DNA from 2 places in the Microbacterium sp. F2E genome. Region 2 is predicted to be linked to the other one. Evidence: predicted binding sites of a transcription regulator. Region 2 holds the regulator's gene; the other holds the start of a gene.
The links. The regulator HrcA, encoded in region 2, represses chaperone genes, less so after heat shock. The targets are predictions, from matches to a motif close to TTNGCACTCGNNNNNNNCGAGTGCNAA.
Positions count from the first base shown of each region.

Region 1 (9,046 bases), on a different contig from region 2:
ACCTCGGCGTAGGGTGCCGCAACCCGCCCCGGCACCGCATCCACCCGGACACCCCCATCCGGACACCCCACCCGCACCGGCCCCGACTACCCTGGATGACGTGATCCTCGGCATCGACACCTCCCTCGGCACGGCCGTCGCCGTCGTCGACCGCGACGGTGCGGTGCGAGCCGACCGTGCGAGCGAGAATCCTCTCGGGCACGCCGAGGCGATCGGTACGCTCCTGGTCGACGCGCTGACGGACGCCGCCCGTGGCCCGATCGGGCAGACCGGCGCCGCCGAAGAGGTTGCGCTGACGCATGTCGCCGCAGGCATGGGTCCCGGTCCCTTCACCGGGCTCCGGGTCGGCATCGCCGCGGCGCGCGCCTTCGCGCTCGGCCGGGGCATCCCGGTCGTCGCCGTCCCGAGTCACGACGCGGCGGCGCTCGGCGCGCTGCTGTCTGCGGCGCTCGCCGACCCCTTCGGCGACCCGCCCCGCTTCGCCGTCGTCACCGACGCGCGCCGCCGCGAGTTCGCCTACTCCGTCTACGACGGGCTCGACGACGACGGCATCCCCGTGCGCGCGGCCGGCCCTGCCCTCGCACCGCGCGCCGAGATCGACGACGTGCTCGCCGGGATCGGCGGCGAGCGGCTCGACGTCACCGCCATCCCGGCGGCGATGGTCGCCACTCTCGCCGCGCGCGCGCTCGCCGCGGGCCGAGAGCTCACGGGCCCCGAGCCGCTGTACCTGCGCGCTCCCGACGTGACCCTGCCTGCCGCCCCGAAGCGGGTGGGCGCATGAACCTGCGCACCGCGACCGCCGACGACCTCGGCGCGATCATGGCCCTCGAGCGGGCGTCGTTCCCGACGGATGCCTGGAGCGAGACCCTCATGGCCGCCGAGCTCTCCTCGCCGCACGGCCGCTACGTCGTCGACGTCGAGGCCGGGCGCCTCGCCGGCTACGGGGGAGTGCGCGCCGTGCAGGGCGCCGCCGACGCGGACATCCAGACGATCGCGATCGCCGAGCACGCCCGCGGAACGGGACGGGGGCGCGCGCTCCTGCACGCGCTGCTCGCCGCGGCTCGGGAGCGCGGGGCCCGCGAGGTGTTCCTCGAGGTGCGCGCCGACAATCCGGTCGCCGAATCGCTGTACGTCTCCGAGGGCTTCACCGAGATCGCCCGCCGCCCGCGCTACTACCAGCCCGATGACGTCGACGCCGTCGTCATGAGGCTCGATCTCGTCGGCTGGGCGGTTGCCCAGCGGCCGGCCGACTCCGTCGCGTCCGAGGCGGGGGCCTGCTCATGAACGCCCTCCCGACCCGAGACCGGCTCCCCGCTCACACCGCCGAGAACCGCGAACCGCTCGTGCTGGGCATCGAGACGAGCTGCGACGAAACCGGCATCGGCATCGTGCGCGGCTCGACGCTGCTGAGCAACACGATCGCGAGCTCGATGGACGAGCACGCCCGCTACGGCGGCGTCGTGCCCGAAGTCGCCGCGCGCGCGCACCTCGAGGCGCTGCAGCCGACGATCGAAGCCGCCGTCGCCGAGGCCGGCATCACGCTCGACGAGATCGACGCCGTAGCCGTCACGAGCGGGCCGGGTCTCGCCGGGGCGCTCATGGTCGGCATCGGCGCCGCGAAGGCCCTCGCGGTGAGCCTCGACAAGCCGCTCTACGCGGTGAACCACCTCGTCGGCCACATCGCCGCCGACCTCCTCACCGGCGAAGATGTCGAGTACCCGACGATCGCGCTCCTCGTGAGCGGCGGTCACACCTCGCTCCTCCTCGTCCGCGACCTCGTCTCCGACGTGGAACTCCTCGGCGAGACCCTCGACGACGCCGCCGGCGAAGCCTTCGACAAGGTCGCCCGCATCCTCGGCCTGCCCTATCCCGGCGGCCCCGAGATCGACCGCGCCGCCGCGACCGGCGACCCGGCCGCGATCCGATTCCCGCGGGGCCTCTCCAAGGCATCCGACCTCGCGGAGCACCGCTACGACTTCTCCTTCTCGGGGCTGAAGACCGCCGTCGCGCGCTGGGTCGAGCAGGACGCCGCCCGCCAAGCGGAGAGCGGAGACGCCCCCGCCATCTCGGTGCCCGACGTCGCCGCGTCGTTCCGCGAAGCGGTCGTCGACGTGCTCGTGACGAAAGCCCTGGATGCCTGTGCGCGCTACGGCGTGCCGCGCCTGCTGCTCGGCGGCGGCGTCATCGCCAACCGGCGCCTGCGCGAGGTCGCGCTCGAGCGGGCGACCGCGGCCGGCGTCGCGGTGCGGATCCCGCCGCTCAGCCTCTGCACCGACAACGGCGCGATGATCGCCGCGCTCGCCGCGCAGCTCATCATGAGCGGCCACCGCCCGTCGACCCTCGCCTTCGGCGCCGACTCCACGCTGCCGGTCACCGAGATCCAGGTCGACGAAGTCGAAGCAGGCGAACAGACCCGCGACGAGTCGGCGGCAGTCCGATGAGCGAGCGCGACGAACGGATGCCCCGCCCCGCCGGCCCCGCCGAGGCGCCCACCGTCGCGGGCGCCTCCGACGACGTGACGGTCGCCGACTCGGCGGCGCTGCCCGGCGAGCACCGCGGCGGTTTCCAGAGAGAGTTCACCGAGCCCGTCCCGATCACCGAGACCACCGTGGTCGAGCCCGAGTGGGCGACCGCGCCCGCCCCCTCCGCCGACAGCGCGCTGCCGCGCAGCGGCGCCTGGGCGCTCGTCTTCGGCATCCTCGGGCTCGCGGTGTCGTTCCTCGTGGGCTGGGCCTTTCTCATCGGCCTCGTCGGCGCGGGCCTCGCGATCGCCGCACTCCGCCGCCCGTGGGAGTCGCGTCAGCTCGCCGTCTGGGCGCTCTGCCTGAGCCTCGTGTCGGTCGTCTACAGCGCGGGCTGGCTGTGGTGGGCGTCGACGCAGGGCCCGCTGTTCGGCTGACGCCCCCCCTCAGACGCGGTCGGCCAACAGGGTCACGCGACGGTCGCCGACGCGCGTGACGAACAGCGTCGCCTGCTCCGGACCGCGCAGCTTGAGCTTCGTGCGCAGGCTAGCCGGGTCGACGTCGACCCCGCGCTTCTTGATCTCGAGGGTGCCGATGCCGCGCTCCCGCAGCGCCTTGCCGAGCGCCTTCGGGTCGTTCGGCAGCTGCTCGCGCACGCGGAAGCTCTGCACGAACGGGCTCGCCGTGCCGTCCGAGGAGCCTGCGGCCGGGGCATCCGAGGTCAGATACGCGATCTTCGCGTCGATCATCCCGGCATCCAGCGACCGCGCGACCTCGCCGATCAGCCGGGCGCGGATGACCGCGCCCTCGGGCTCGTGCAGGTACGCGCCGAGCTCCCGCACCGGAGCGTCGTCGGCATCACCCGCCGCGGTGAGCTCGGTCGCCGAGCCGCCGCGGATGACGAGCGCCGAGCGACGGATGCCCGGCCGCGCGAGCTTTCCCGTCCAGACGACCAGCTCCACGGTCGAGCCGTCGACCGAGATCCACTGCGCCTCGGCGTCCTCCGGGATCAGGGTCCGGTCGAACGCCGGACCGAGCTTCACCCCGGCGGGAACGCGGGCGGCGAGATCCCACACCCAGTCGAGCGGCGGCGACCAGTCGCCCGCGCCCACGCGGGTGGTCTCGGTGTGGCCCGCGGTGCGGCGGGCGGGGTCGAGCCAGACGGCGTCGACGCCCGCGAGGTCGACCTCCTCGGCGCGCGCGTGCCGCACCTGCGCCTGCTCGCCGAACGGGGCGAGGTTATAGGCGGCGAGGGCCGCGGTGACCTCGTCGGCGTCGACCGCGACGACGTCGAGACCGATGCCGGCGAACGCGAGCGCGTCGCCGCCGATGCCGCAGCCGAGATCCGCGACGCGGGCGACGCCGGCATCGCGGAACCGGCCGGCGTGACGCGCGCCGACCTCGAGTCGAGTCGCCTGCTCGAGGCCCGCCCGCGTGAAGAGCATGCGGTCGGCGAAGGCGCCGAACTTCGCCCGTGCGCGGCTGCGCAGGCGCGCCTGCCCCACCGCCGCCGCGACGAGATCGGGGGAGAGGCCGGCGGCGCGCAGACGCGACACCGTCGCGGCGACGTCGTCGGTGCCGTCGATCGCCCCGAGGTCGTCGACCAGGCGCAGGCCCTCCGGGGTGAGGAGCGCGGTCAGCTCGGCGAGTTCCATCCGGCCAGCCTAGAAGACCCCGCCGAGGTGGCCGCGGCCGGGATTGGCACTCGCGTTGCACGAGTGCCAACGGCACCCTAGACTTGGCGTTAGCACTCCGACGTGTCGGGTGCTAATCAGTCTTTTCCGTGTCAACGCCAGAAAGAGGTAAACCGTGTCGGTTTCCATCAAGCCGCTCGAGGACCGCATCGTCATCAAGCAGGTCGAGGCCGAGCAGGTCACGTCCAGCGGTCTCGTCATCCCCGACACCGCCAAGGAGAAGCCCCAGGAGGGCGAGGTCGTGGCCGTGGGCCCGGGCCGCATCGACGACAACGGCAACCGCGTTCCGCTCGACGTCGCCGTCGGCGACCGCGTGATCTACTCGAAGTACGGCGGCACCGAGGTCAAGTTCGGCGCCGACGAGTACCTCGTGCTCTCGGCGCGCGACGTGCTCGCGGTCGTCGTCCGCTGACGAACCCACAACGACAGAAGGGCCCGGATGCCTCGGCATCCGGGCCCTTCGTCGTCTTTCCGACGGTGCATGGCAGTCGCCCGCGGTCCGGGGCTGTCAGGACCGTTCTAGAGTGAGACTCATGACACCGACCGCTCCCGCACGCGAGGAGCGGCTCGGCGCGATCTACGCGTTCGGCGCCTACTTCTTGTGGGGCTTCATGCCCCTCTACTTTCTGCTGCTCGCCCCGATCGGGCCGTGGGAGGTCGTCGTCTGGCGCATCCTCTTCTCCCTCGTCTTCTGCGCGATCCTGCTGACCGTCACCCGCACCTGGCCGAAGCTCCTCGCGATCCTGCGCGACCGGCGCCTGGTGTTCTGGACGATCATCGCGGGCCTGCTGATCTACGTGAACTGGCAGGTCTTCCTCATCGGCATCCTCACCGGGCACGTCATCGAGGGGAGCCTCGGCTACTTCATCAACCCGATCGTCACGGTGCTGCTCGGCGTGCTCGTGCTGCACGAGCGGCTGCGGCCGGCGCAGTGGGCGGCGATCGCGATCGCGGTGGTCGCGGTGGTCGTGATCATCGTCGCGTACGGAACCTTCCCCTGGATCGCGCTGACTCTCGCGGCGTCGTTCGGCGCGTACGGCCTCGTGAAGAAGCAGATCGGCCCGAAGGTCGACGCGATCAGCGGCCTCACGCTCGAATCCCTCTGGCTGACGCCGATCGCGCTCGTGCAGCTCATCGTCGTCGCGAACACCACCGGACTCGTGTTCGGCACCCAGGGCGCCGGGCACACAGTGCTCGTCACCCTCGCCGGGGTCATCACCGCCGTCCCGCTCCTGCTCTTCGCCGCTGGCGCGCGGCGCGCACCGCTCGTCGTGATCGGCCTCCTGCAGTTCGTCGCCCCGATCATGCAGTTCCTCACCGGATGGTGGATGCTGGGCGAGCCGATGCCCCTCGAGCGCTGGATCGGATTCGGCCTCGTGTGGGTCGCGCTCATCGTGCTGATGGTCGACTCCATCGCCTCCGCGCGGGGCTCCCGCCGGGCATCCGCCGTTGTCGACCTCGCCTGACCGGCTCCGCTGCGGCGCGTCTCCCGCACCGGGGCGCCCGCACGGCACGACCGGGAACGGGTCGTTATCGCACCGTGACCGTCCTGTATCACACCGTTAACGCATCGCAACAATTAGGGTGCCCCCCGCCTACTAGGTTTATCCACAACCCGGCGGGGGTCCCGTGCCCGCGCCGCCGACACCAAGGAGCAAAATGGGCCTCTTCACCCGTTCGCGCGCCGCACGGATCCTGGGCGGCATCGCCCTGGTCGGTGCGGGCGCTCTCGTTCTGGCCGGTTGTTCCGGCTCGTCGAGCCCCGAGTCCTCGGGGTCTGCCGATGCAGGCTTCGAGTTCCCGATCGACTGCAACGCGGCCGAGCCGGCGGCGTACACGCCGACCTACAACTCGACCTCGACCGGTCCGGGCACCGACCTGACCTACAAGATCGGCACCGCGCTGCCGGTCACCGGCAACCTCGCCTTCCTCGGCCCGCCCGAGATCGCGGGCACCGAGTACGCCGCCTCCGAGGTCAACGCCGCGGCCAAGGGCGTCACGGTCGACCTCATCCAGGGCGACTCGGGCGACACCGACAACAAGGCGTACGAGACCGAGATCCCGCGTCTGCTGGGCGAGGGCGCCACGGCCATCATCGGCGCCGCGTCGTCGGGCACGTCGCTGCAGTTCATCGACCAGGTGATCGCGGCGAACGCCATCCAGTTCTCGCCGGCGAACACCTCGGCGGCCTTCACCGGGTACAAGGACAACGGCCTGTACTGGCGCACCGCCCCCTCGGACGTGCTCCAGGGTGAGGTGCTCGGCAACCAGATCGCCGCCGACGGCAACGAGACGCTCGGCATGATCGTGCTCAACGACTCCTACGGCACGGGCCTCGCCTGCTTCACCAAGAAGGCGTTCGAGGCGGCCGGCGGCAGCGTCGTCGCCGCGTCGCTCTACAACACGGGTGACACGAACTTCTCGGCCCAGGTCGAGGACGTGCTGGCGGCCAAGCCCGACGCGATCGCGCTGATCACCTTCGAAGAGGTCAAGACGATCATCCCCGAGCTGAAGGGCGCCGACTTCCCCGCCGACAAGATGTACTTCGTCGACGGCAACCTGTCGAACTTCGGCGACGAGTTCGACCCGGGCACGCTGACCGGGGCGAAGGGCACCTATCCGGCCGTCGACCCGGCGAAGATCTCGACGTTCCGCGACGCGCTGCAGGCGTTCAACACGGCGCAGGGCAACGCGGAGCTGACCGACTTCACCTACGCGCCGGAGTCGTACGATGCGGTCATCCTCCTCGCCCTGGCGGCGCTCGAGGCCGGCTCCACCGCCGGGCCCGATGTCGCCGCGCACCTGCAGCAGGTGTCGGGTGGCTCGGGTGACGGCAAGAAGTGCACGTCGTATGCGGAGTGCGCCGACATCATCATCTCGGGCGCCGTCGCCGACTACGACGGCGTCTCCGGACCGATCACGTTCAACGACGTGGGCGACCCGACCGAGGCGACGATCGGCATCTTCCAGTACGGCGACGACAACAACTACAAGTTCCTCAACATCGGCTGAGCCGACGAGGTCAGGCGGGGCCCCGGTCTTCGGACCGGGGCCCCGCTGCTGTGCGCGGAGGAGCGGCGAACGGATGCCTCGCACGCACCGCACCACGGATGCTTCGCCCGCCCGCACCACGGATGACTCGCGCGCCCGCACGCGCGCACGAATCAGCCCCGCACCACGGATGGTGCGGGGCTGATTCGAGCTCGCCGGGCGCGGATGCGGGAAACTCCCGTCAGGCGCCGAGCGTGCCGAGGTAGAGGCCGATCACGTTCGGATCGTTCAGCAGGTCGCGACCGGTGCCGGTGTAGGCGTCGCGGCCCTGATCGAGCACGTAGCCGCGGTCGCAGATCTGCAGGCAGCGCCGGGCGTTCTGCTCGACCATGATCGTGGTGACGCCTGCCTTGTTGATCTCCGAGACCCGCAGGAACGCCTCGTCCTGACGCGAGGGCGACAGACCGGCCGACGGCTCGTCGAGCAGCAGCACGTGCGGGTCCATCATGAGCGCGCGGCCCATGGCGACCATCTGGCGCTCGCCGCCCGAGAGCGACCCCGCGCGCTGCTGCAGCCGCTTGCCGAGGTCGGGGAAGATCGACGTCACGAAGTCGACGCGTTCGCGCAGGCCCCGCGGGCGCTGATAGGCGCCCATCTGCAGGTTCTCGGCGATCGTGAGGCTCGGGAAGACGTTGTTGGTCTGCGGCACGAACCCGACGCCCTTGGCGACGAGCTTGTTGGCGCGCAGGCCCGTGATGTCTTCTCCGTTGAGGGTCACCGACCCCGAACGCACCTTCACCTGACCGAAGATCGCCTTGAGCATCGTCGACTTGCCGGCGCCGTTCGGCCCGATGATGCCGATGAGCTCGCCCTTGGCGGCGGTGAGGTTCGCACCGTTCAGGATGTTGACGCCCGGGAGGTACCCGGCGACGACGTCGTCGAGCACCACGACGTTCTCCGCGGGGGCCGTGGCCGTCGAGGCGGACATCGACGCCGAGGCGGACGACGCCGACTGCGGGGCGGGGGCTGAACTGCTCACGTGAGGTCCTCCGTCTGCTCGTCCTTGCGCTCCGCGTCGTCGACGATCGCGCGGTCGATCTCGTGCGTCGCCTCGACGAGCTCCGTGGCGTCCGCCCCCAGCTCGCCCTCGTACCGGCCCGTGACGACGCCGAGGTCGACGTCCTGATGGGCGCCGAGGTAGGCGTCGATCACCGCGGGGTTCTTCATCACCGTGTCGGGCGGGCCCTCGGCGACGACCCTGCCCTCGGCCATGACCACCACCCAGTCGGCGATGTGGCGCACCATGTGCATGTCGTGCTCGACGAACAGCACGGTCATGCCGAGATCCTTGAGATCGAGGATGTGGTCGAGCAGCGACTGGGTGAGCGCCGGGTTCACGCCCGCCATCGGCTCGTCGAGCATGACGAGGGTCGGGTCGCTCATGAGGGCGCGCGCCATCTCGAGGAGCTTCCGCTGGCCGCCCGAGAGCGACGCGGCGAAGTCCTTCTCCTTGGAGTCGAGTGTGAACCGCGTCAGCAGCTCGCGCGCCTTCGTCTCGTTCTTCTTCTCCTGCGCGTTCCACAGGAACGGGAAGATGCTCGCCCACAGGTGCTCGCCGGTCTGGTGCGTGGCGCCGAGCTTCATGTTCTCGAGCACGGTCAGCAGACCGAGCGACTTGGTGAGCTGGAAGGTGCGCACCTGACCCATCCGGGCCGCCTTGAAAGCGGGGATGCCGGCGAGGTTCGTGCCGTCGAACGACCAGGTGCCCGTGTTCGGCTTGTCGAACCCGGTGAGCAGGTTGAACAGCGTCGTCTTGCCGGCGCCGTTCGGGCCGATGAGCGCGGTGATGGCGTTCCGCGGGATCTCGAGGTGGTCGACGTCGACGGCGGTGAGACCGCC
Region 1 is NZ_JAJJIB010000012.1:40,764-49,809, forward strand. Features, by position in the region: gene tsaB (tRNA (adenosine(37)-N6)-threonylcarbamoyltransferase complex dimerization subunit type 1 TsaB) at 101-781, shown strand; gene rimI (ribosomal protein S18-alanine N-acetyltransferase) at 778-1,284, shown strand; gene tsaD (tRNA (adenosine(37)-N6)-threonylcarbamoyltransferase complex transferase subunit TsaD) at 1,281-2,441, shown strand; gene LOK55_RS10240 (hypothetical protein) at 2,438-2,899, shown strand; gene LOK55_RS10245 (class I SAM-dependent methyltransferase) at 2,909-4,117, opposite strand; gene groES (co-chaperone GroES) at 4,272-4,568, shown strand; gene rarD (EamA family transporter RarD) at 4,690-5,622, shown strand; gene LOK55_RS10260 (ABC transporter substrate-binding protein) at 5,816-7,168, shown strand; gene LOK55_RS10265 (ABC transporter ATP-binding protein) at 7,389-8,135, opposite strand; gene LOK55_RS10270 (ABC transporter ATP-binding protein) at 8,183-9,046, opposite strand, start outside.
Region 1: the regulator HrcA is predicted to act here: its motif matches at 4,161-4,187, upstream of groES (co-chaperone GroES).

Region 2 (9,046 bases):
AGGTCGATCTGCGTGATGTCGCCGGTGACCACCATGCGCGTCCCGAACCCGAGCCGGGTGAGGAACATCTTCATCTGCTCGGGGGTGGTGTTCTGCGCCTCGTCGAGCACGACGAACGAGTCGTTCAGCGTACGCCCGCGCATGTACGCGAGCGGGGCGACCTCGATCGTGCCCGACGCCATGAGCTTCGGCACGATCTCGGGGTCCATCATCTCGTTGAGCGCGTCGTAGAGCGGCCGGAGGTACGGATCGATCTTGTCGTTGAGGGTGCCGGGGAGAAAGCCGAGCCGCTCCCCCGCCTCGATCGCCGGGCGGCTGAGGATGATGCGGCTGACCTCTTTGCGCTGCAGCGCCTGCACGGCCTTGGCCATGGCGAGGTAGGTCTTGCCGGTTCCGGCCGGGCCGATGCCGAACGTGATCGTGTTCTCGTCGATCGCGTCGACGTAGGCCTTCTGGCCGAGCGTCTTCGGGCGGATGATCCGCCCGCGCGAGGACAGGATCGCCTCGCCGCCGAGGACGTCCGAGGGGCGGTCACCGGTGTCGGCGCGGAGGATCCGGTCGCTCGTGACGACGTCGGCGGGGTCGAGCCCCTGCCCGCTGCGCGAGAGCGCGATGAGCTCGTCGACGAGCGCACGGGCGCGCGCCACGGCATCCGCGGGTCCCGTCAGGGTGATCTCGTTGCCGCGCACGTGCACCTGCACGTCGCGGTGCTCGCGTTCGACGACGCGCAGCAGCCGGTCTTGCGGCCCGAGCAGCTGCACCATCGCGATGCCGTCGGCGTAGATGCGCTCGACGACGTCTTCGGAGGGGTTCGATGCGGCGTCGTCAGCCACGGAGGCTCCCTTCGGAGAGTCCGCCGGCGAGCACGTGGGCGTGCACGTGGAAGACGGTCTGCCCGGCGCCCTCCCCCGTGTTGAACACGAGCCGGAAGTCGCCGTCGGCGTATTCGGCGGCGAGCGAGTTCGCGAGCCCGATCATCTCGGTGAGCAGCGTCGGGTCGCCGGCGGCGAGCTCGACGACGTTGCGGTACTCGTCGGTCTTCGGGATGACGAGCAGGTGCACGGGCGCCTTCGGCGCGATGTCGCGGATCGCGAAGACGTTCTCGGTCTCGGCGATGATCTCGGACGGGATCTCGCCCCGGTAGATGCGGCTGAAGATCGACGACTCGCTCATACCCTCAGTCTATGGCGCGGGCTCTCCGGCGCGGGTGGGTGCGCACTCGGGAGGAGATCGGCACTCGGGAGGACGCGTCGGGCCGTAGAGTCCTCCCGAATGCAGATCACCTCCCGGACAGCGGCGCCCCGAGGTGCTGCGGGCCCGCTGCGCCCTCCTACCAGCGCCCGAGGCGCGCGTTGAGCACGGCCAGGGCCGCCGGCCCCGCCGTGGAGGTGCGGAGCACGGTGTCGCCGAGACGGACGAGCTCGGCGCCCGCGGCGGACAGTGCGTCGAGCTCGCTCGGGTCGATGCCGCCCTCGGGGCCGACCACCAGCACGAGGTCGCGCTCGTCACCGGGGGCGATCTCGAGCTGCGCGAGCGGGGTGGATGCCGTGGGATCGAGCACGAGCACGCGATCGGTGCCCGCCCGGGCGACGAGCACGGGTGTGGCGACGGGGCTCGTCACGGTCGGGACCCAGGCGCGGTGGGCCTGCTTGGCGGCCTCGCGCACGATGCTCTGCCAACGCGCGACGCCCTTGACCACTTTGGCGGCGTCCCAGCGCGAGACGCTGCGGGATGCCTGCCACGGCACGATCTCGTCGGCGCCGAGCTCGGTCGCCGCCTGCACGGCGAGCTCGTCGCGGTCACCCTTCGCGAGCGCTTGCACGAGCATGAGGCGGGGGCGTGCCGCGGCGATGTCGGCGCGCGCGGTGACGCGGACGACGACGCGCTTCGGCGCGGCATCCCGCACCTCCCCCTCGAGCCAGGTGCCCGCCCCGTCGCCGAGGGTGACCGCTTCGCCGACCCGCACCCGGCGGACGACCGCGGCGTGGTGCGCCTCGGCGCCGGTCAGGGTGACCGTGTCTCCCGGCTCGGCACCGGCGAGCGTGCCGCGCAGGGCGACCTCCGCGTCGGCGGCGAGGTCGCCGCTCGCGCGAGAGAGCTCGGCGCCCTCGTCGACGAGGAAGTGCAGGGCCATCGTCGTCAGCCGCGGAATCGGTCGCGGAGCTTGGAGAACAGGCCCTGGTGGAACTGGGCGAGCTGCGGCTCCGGCGACTTGGTCTTCTTCTTGAAGTCCTCGATGAGCGCGCGCGCCTTGGCATCCAGCTTCGTCGGGGTCACCACCTGCACGCCCACGCGCAGGTCGCCGCGGTTGCCGCCGCGCAGCGGTGTGATGCCGCGTCCCTTGATCGTGAGCACGTCGCCCGACTGCACGCCGGGGCGCACCTCGAGGTCGACGTCGCCGTCGAGCGAGGTGATGGTCGTGTTCGCGCCGAGGATCGCGTCGGGCATCGACACCTCGAGGGTCGCGAGCAGGTCGTCGCCGTCGCGGCTGAAGACGTCGTCGTGCGCGACGGTGACCTCGAGATACAGGTCGCCGTTCGGGCCGCCCGCCGGGCCCACCTCGCCCGAGCCGGGCAGCTGCAGCCGCAGCCCCGTCTCGACGCCAGCGGGGATGTCGACCGAGACCGTGCGGCGCGCGCGCACGCGGCCCTGGCCCTGGCAGCTGGCGCACGGGTACGGGATCGTCGTGCCGTAGCCCTGGCACGTGGTGCACGGTTGGGAGGTGACGACGTTGCCGAGGAGGCTCCGGACCGTGCGCTGCACCTGGCCCGAGCCGTGGCAGATGTCACAGGTCACCGGCTGGGTGCCGGGCTGGCAGCACGAGCCCTCGCAGGTCTCGCAGAGCACGGCCGTGTCGACCTCGAGGTCGCGGTGCGTGCCGAAGACGACGTCCTTGAGGTCGAGGGTCACGCGCACGAGGGCGTCCTGCCCCCGCTCGCGCCGCGAGCGCGGCCGCGCGGTGCGCGCCCCGCCGCCGCCGAAGAAGGTCTCGAAGATGTCGCCGAACCCGCCGAAGCCCGCTCCCCCGCCGCCGCCGAACGGCGACCCGTCGCCGCCGAGGTCGTAGCGCTGACGCTGCTCCGGGTCGCTCAGCACGTCGTAGGCGTGGGTGACGAGCTTGAAGCGCTCGGATGCCTCTTCGCCGGGATTCACATCGGGGTGCAGCTCCCGCGCGAGGCGCCGGTACGCCTTCTTGATCTCTTCGGGGCTCGCGTCGCGCGAGACGCCCAGGACTTCGTAGTGGTCGGCCACAATCGCCTTTCGGCGCCCCTGCGGGCGCGGTGGGTAACGCGGTGGATAAGGGGCAGCGGGCCGCTCAGCGGGACGATTCGTCCTCGTCGAGCAGCCGGCTGAGGTAGTGCGCGACGGCGCGGACCGCCGCGAGGTTGGTGGCATAGTCCATGCGCATCGGACCGAGCAGTCCCACGCGCGAGCGCGTGCCCGCGCCGGCGTAGTCGCTCGTGACGATGGATGCCTCTCCGAGACCGAACGGCGCGTTCTCGCGCCCGATGCTCGCCGCCAGGCCCTGCTCGTCGGCGACCATCTCACCCATGAGGCGGAGGAGGGTCACCTGCTCCTCGATGGCTTCGAGGAGCGGGTAGATGCTGCCGCGGAAGTCGCCCTCGCGGCGGGCGAGAGTCGCCGTGCCGGCCATGACGAGCTTGTCCTGGCGGAACTCGTCGAGCTCTTCGGCGACGATCCGCGCGACGGTGCGCATAGCCGCGTCGACGGGCGTGGATGCCTCGGGCGATGCCTGTCCCGACTCCTCCGGCACGGCGATGAGGTCGGCGATCGCCTGCGCGGCTTCCGCGACGGGCTTGCCGGTGACGAGGGCCGCCAGGCGCCCCTTGACCTCGGCCGCGCCGCTCTCGTCGAGATCGCCCTGCAGGAAGGCGACCCGCTGCGAGGCGCGGCCGGTGTCGGTCACGGCGATCACGACGACGCGGGCGCCGCCGAGGTGCACGAACTCGACGTGCGACACGCTCGCCCGGGCGAAGGAGGGGTACTGCACGATCGCGACCTGGCCGGTGAGCTGGGTGAGCGCGCGGACGGTGCGGGTGAGCATGTCGTCGAGGTCGACGGTGTCGGCGAGGAAGGTCGAGATCGCCGCGCGCTGCGCGCCGGAGAGCGGGCGCAGCTGCGACAGGTGGTCGACGAACACGCGGTAGCCCTTGTCGGTCGGCACGCGGCCGGACGAGGTGTGCGGGGCGGCGATGAGCTCTTCGTCTTCGAGCAGGGCCATGTCGTTGCGGATCGTGGCCGCCGAGACGCCGAACTGGTGGCGGTCGACGATCGTCTTGCTGCCGACGGGCTCGTTGGTGTCGACGTAGTCCTGCACGATCGCGCGGAGGACCTGCAGTCCGCGCTCCGAGACCATCGCTCCTCCTCCCGCCCGGGCATTGGCACTCCGGGGCGTCGAGTGCCAATCCTATCGCGCTCACCCTACGATGAGCCGTATGCGCGCCGATGCCCACCCCCGCCCCACCGTCTCGACGTCGACCGGGGCGGTCCGCGGCACGCGACACGACGGCGTCGACCGTTACCTCGGCATCCCGTACGCGCTGCCGCCGTTCGGGGCGACCGCCGTTTCGCGCTGGGACGGGAGACCCGGGCTGGCCGCGCTACGGCGCGGGTCGTGAGGTGCAGGTGTACGACGTCACGTCGCGCGTGACGCCGCTCCGCCGCGCCGCGGCGGTCGATTCGCTGCCCGGCTGACCCGCGGCTCCGGCCGCGGCCGTCGCGCCCCGGACGCCCGCGCGATCAGTGCTCATGCGGTCAGCGCGCGCACCACGGCGTCGGCGAGCAGGCGCCCGCGACGGGTGAGCACGACGCGGCCGCGCACGGCGGCGGCGCCGTCGATGAGGCCGTCGGCGATGAGGGAGGCCACCGCATGACGCCCCTCGCCCTCGAGTTCCGACACCGCGAGGCCGTCGGAGATGCGCGAGCGCAGCAGCACATCCTCGAGGCGGCGCGCCGCGGCATCCGGTCGCTCCCGGGCGGCCGCGGGCGACTGCCCCGCGGCGAGGCGCTGCGCGTACGCGGCGGGGTGCTTGACGTTCCACCATCGCAGCCCGTCGACGTGGCTGTGCGCGCCGGGGCCGTACCCCCACCAGTCGGCGCCTCGCCAGTAGGCGAGATTGTGGCGGGAACGGTGCGCGGGCGCGGTCGCCCAGTTCGACACCTCGTACCAGTCGAAGCCCCCGTCACCGAGCAGATCGTCGACGAGCTCGTACATGTCGGCCTGCAGGTCGTCGTCGGGCGCGGGCACCTCGCCGCGCCGGATCCGACGGTGCAGCTGCGTGCCCTCCTCGATGATGAGCGCGTATGCCGAGACGTGGTCGGGGGCGAGCGCGATCGCGGTGCGCACCGAGGTCTCCCAGTCGGCGAGCGATTCGCCCGGCGCGCCGTAGATGAGGTCGACGCTCACGTCGAGACCCGCCCGACGGGCGGCGGCGACGGCCGTCGCGACGTTCGCGGGATCATGGGTGCGGTCGAGCGCGGCGAGCACGTGCGGCACGGCCGACTGCATCCCGATCGACAGCCGCGTCACGCCGGCGGCGGCGAGCTCCTCGGCGAGCTCCGGCGTCACGGTGTCGGGGTTCGCCTCGACGGTGACCTCGGCATCCGGCGCCAGCGCGAACGTGTCGCGGATGCCCCCGAGCATGCGCGCCAGGTCACCGCCGGGCAGCAGGGTCGGGGTCCCGCCGCCGAAGAACACCGTCTGCGCGGGCCGGAGCGCGCCGCGCGCGGCCAGCGCATCCTGGGAGAGGGCGATCTCGCGGAGCACCTCGTCGGCGTACGCGTCCTGCCGCGCTCCGCGCAGCTCCGTCGCGGTGTACGTGTTGAAGTCGCAGTAGCCGCACCGCACACGGCAGAACGGCACGTGCAGGTAGACGCCGAAGTCGCGCTGCGCGTCGATCGCGATGTCGTCCGGCAGGGCGCCGTCGAGAGGCGCCGGGTCGCCCAGGGGCAGAGCCGACCCCATCAGGCGGGGGTCGTGAACAGCGGCGAGATCGCGCGCAGGTAGCCCTGGAAGAGCTCGCGACGACGACGCTTCACGAGGGGCGGCAGCAGGCGGTAGAGCGGCGAGACCGGCCGGTCGAACGCGCGCACGACGAAGCGCACCTCGTCGGAGTCGGTCCACTCGACCGCGAACGATTCCTCGCCGCTGACGACCGACGAGCCGACGGTGCCGAGGGCGAAGGCGACCCGGCGGGGCTCTTCGGTCGCCGAGACCACCCGCAGCTCGCCGTCGGCGTTCATCCCCTTGACGCGCCCGTGCACCCGGATGGTCGTGCCCGCCGCGACGTACGGCGTGCCGTCGACGTCGAACCGCTGGTCGGCCTCGAGTCGGCTCGGGGCGACGGGCGCCCCCTCCGCGTCGAAACCGACACCGGAGTACATCGGCCCCGCGGCCGGGCGCACATCGGTGATCTCGAGCCCGGCGCCGCGGAGCGCGGCCCAGGCGAGGAGTGCCTCGGCCGACGAGGCGAACCGGGCCTCGCCGCTGCCGAGCCGCCACGACGCTTCGGCCGGAACGCTCCGCTCCGGCGGGTACGACATGAGATCGTGCGCGCTCGTCGCACCGACGGCGGCGTAATCGACCGTGCCTTCTTGGAAGTTCCCGCGGCGCATGGCGTCCAGCCTACCGAGCGACGCTGACGCCGGAGGCCACGGCCCGGCGCGATGTCGCCGCCCCGTGCGATGATCCTCGGATGCCCCGGAGTCCGTTCGACCAGCCGCCGGTCGCGGCCGTGCGCGTCATCGACGATCCGATGCGCGCGCCCGGAACATGGCCGCTCAGCGTGCCCGCCGTCGTCCAGCTGATGGACGGCGGCCTCGAGCTCGGCCCCGGTGTGACGTTCCTGGTCGGGGAGAACGGCTCGGGCAAGTCCACCGTGCTCGAAGGCATCGCGCTGGCCTACGGGTTCTCGCCCGAGGGCGGCTCGAACCAGGCGCGCCACACCACGCGCCGCAGCGAGTCGCCGCTGTCCGAGTGGATCGAACTCCAGCGCGGCATCGGGGCGAGTCGATGGGGCTTCTTCCTCCGGGCCGAGACGATGCACTCGTTCTACACGTATCTCGAGGACAACCCCGGGAAGACCGTCGAGCCCGTGTTCCACGAGATGAGCCACGGCGAGTCGTTCCTCGCGATCCTCGACACGCGCTTCGACCGGCCGGGCTTCTACTGCCTCGACGAGCCCGAGGCTGCGCTGTCGTTCTCGTCCACCCTGGCGCTCATGTCGACCCTGCAGCGGATCGCCGACCGGGGCGGGCAGGTGCTCTGCGCGACGCACTCCCCCGTGCTCGCGTCACTGCCCGGCGCGACGATCCTCGAGCTGGGTCCCTGGGGCATGCGCCGTGCCGCGTGGGACGACCTCGAGCTCGTCCACCACTGGCGCGCCTACCTCGACGCTCCGCAGCGCTACCTGCGGCATCTGCTCGACTGAGCGCCTACTTCTTGGTCTCGACGTCGCCGGAGAGCGCGGCGATGAACGCCTCCTGGGGCACCTCGACGCGGCCCACCATCTTCATGCGCTTCTTGCCCTCCTTCTGCTTCTCGAGCAGCTTGCGCTTGCGGGTGATGTCACCGCCGTAGCACTTGGCGAGCACGTCCTTGCGGATCGCGCGGATGTTCTCGCGCGCGATGATCCGCGCGCCGATCGCGGCCTGGATGGGCACCTCGAACTGCTGGCGCGGGATGAGCTTGCGCAGGCGCTCGGTCATCAGGGTGCCGTAGGCGTAGGCCTTCTCGCGGTGCACGATCGAGGAGAAGGCATCCACCTTCTCGCCCTGGAGGAGGATGTCGACCTTCACGAGGTCGGCCTCCTGCGAACCGGCGGGCTCGTAGTCGAGCGAGGCGTAGCCCTGCGTCTTCGACTTCAGCTGGTCGAAGAAGTCGAAGACGATCTCGCCGAGCGGCATGTTGTAGCGGAGCTCGACGCGGTCCTCGCTCAGGTAGTCCATGCCGAGGAGCGTGCCGCGACGCGACTGGCAGAGCTCCATCACGGTGCCGACGTAGTCCTTCGGCAGGAGGATGCCCACCTTCACGACCGGCTCGGAGACGGAGGCCACCCGGCCGTCCGGATACTCGCTCGGGTTCGTCACGACGACCTGCTCGCCCGTGTCGGTCGTCACCTCGTAGGTCACGCTCGGCGCGGTGGTGATGAGGTCGAGCCCGAACTCACGGGCGAGCCGCTCGGTGATGATCTCGAGGTGGAGGAGGCCGAGGAATCCGGCGCGGAACCCGAACCCGAGGGCGACCGAGGTCTCGGGCTCGTACTGCAGCGAGGCATCCGACAGCTTCAGCTTGTCGAGCGCTTCGCGGAGGTCGGCGTAGTCGCTGCCGTCGATCGGGTAGATCCCGGAGAACACCATCGGCTTCGGGTCGGTGTATCCGGCGAGGGCTTCGGAGGCGGGCTTGCGCTGGTTCGTGATCGTGTCGCCGACCTTCGACTGGCGCACGTCCTTCACGCCGGTGATGAGATAGCCGACCTCGCCGACGCCGAGTCCCCTCGTCGGCACCGGCTCGGGGCTCGACACGCCGATCTCGATGAGCTCGTGCGTCGCCCGCGTCGACATCATCTGAATGCGCTCGCGCGGCTCGAGCTTGCCGTCGACCATGCGCACGTAGGTCACCACACCGCGGTAGGCGTCGTAGACCGAGTCGAAGATCATGGCGCGGGCGGGCGCGTCGGCGTCGCCGACGGGTGCGGGGATCTGCTCGACGATCCGGTCGAGCAGCTCTTCGACGCCCATGCCGGTCTTGCCCGAGACGCGCAGCACGTCCTCGGGCTTGCCGCCGATGAGGTTCGCGAGCTCCGCCGCGTACTTCTCCGGGTCGGCGGCGGGCAGGTCGATCTTGTTCAGCACCGGGATGATCTGGAGGTCGTTCTCCAGCGCCAGGTAGAGGTTCGCGAGCGTCTGCGCCTCGATGCCCTGGGCCGCGTCGACGAGCAGGATCGCTCCCTCGCACGCGGCGAGCGAGCGCGACACCTCGTAGGTGAAGTCGACGTGACCGGGCGTGTCGATCATGTTGAGCGCG
Region 2 is NZ_JAJJIB010000006.1:30,728-39,773, reverse strand. Features, by position in the region: gene LOK55_RS06395 (PhoH family protein) at 1-764, opposite strand, end outside; gene LOK55_RS06390 (HIT domain-containing protein) at 826-1,173, opposite strand; gene LOK55_RS06385 (16S rRNA (uracil(1498)-N(3))-methyltransferase) at 1,331-2,134, opposite strand; gene dnaJ (molecular chaperone DnaJ) at 2,140-3,252, opposite strand; gene hrcA (heat-inducible transcriptional repressor HrcA) at 3,317-4,378, opposite strand; gene LOK55_RS06370 (carboxylesterase family protein) at 4,458-4,640, shown strand; gene hemW (radical SAM family heme chaperone HemW) at 4,769-5,986, opposite strand; gene LOK55_RS06360 (DUF1990 family protein) at 5,986-6,636, opposite strand; gene LOK55_RS06355 (AAA family ATPase) at 6,717-7,451, shown strand; gene lepA (translation elongation factor 4) at 7,456-9,046, opposite strand, start outside.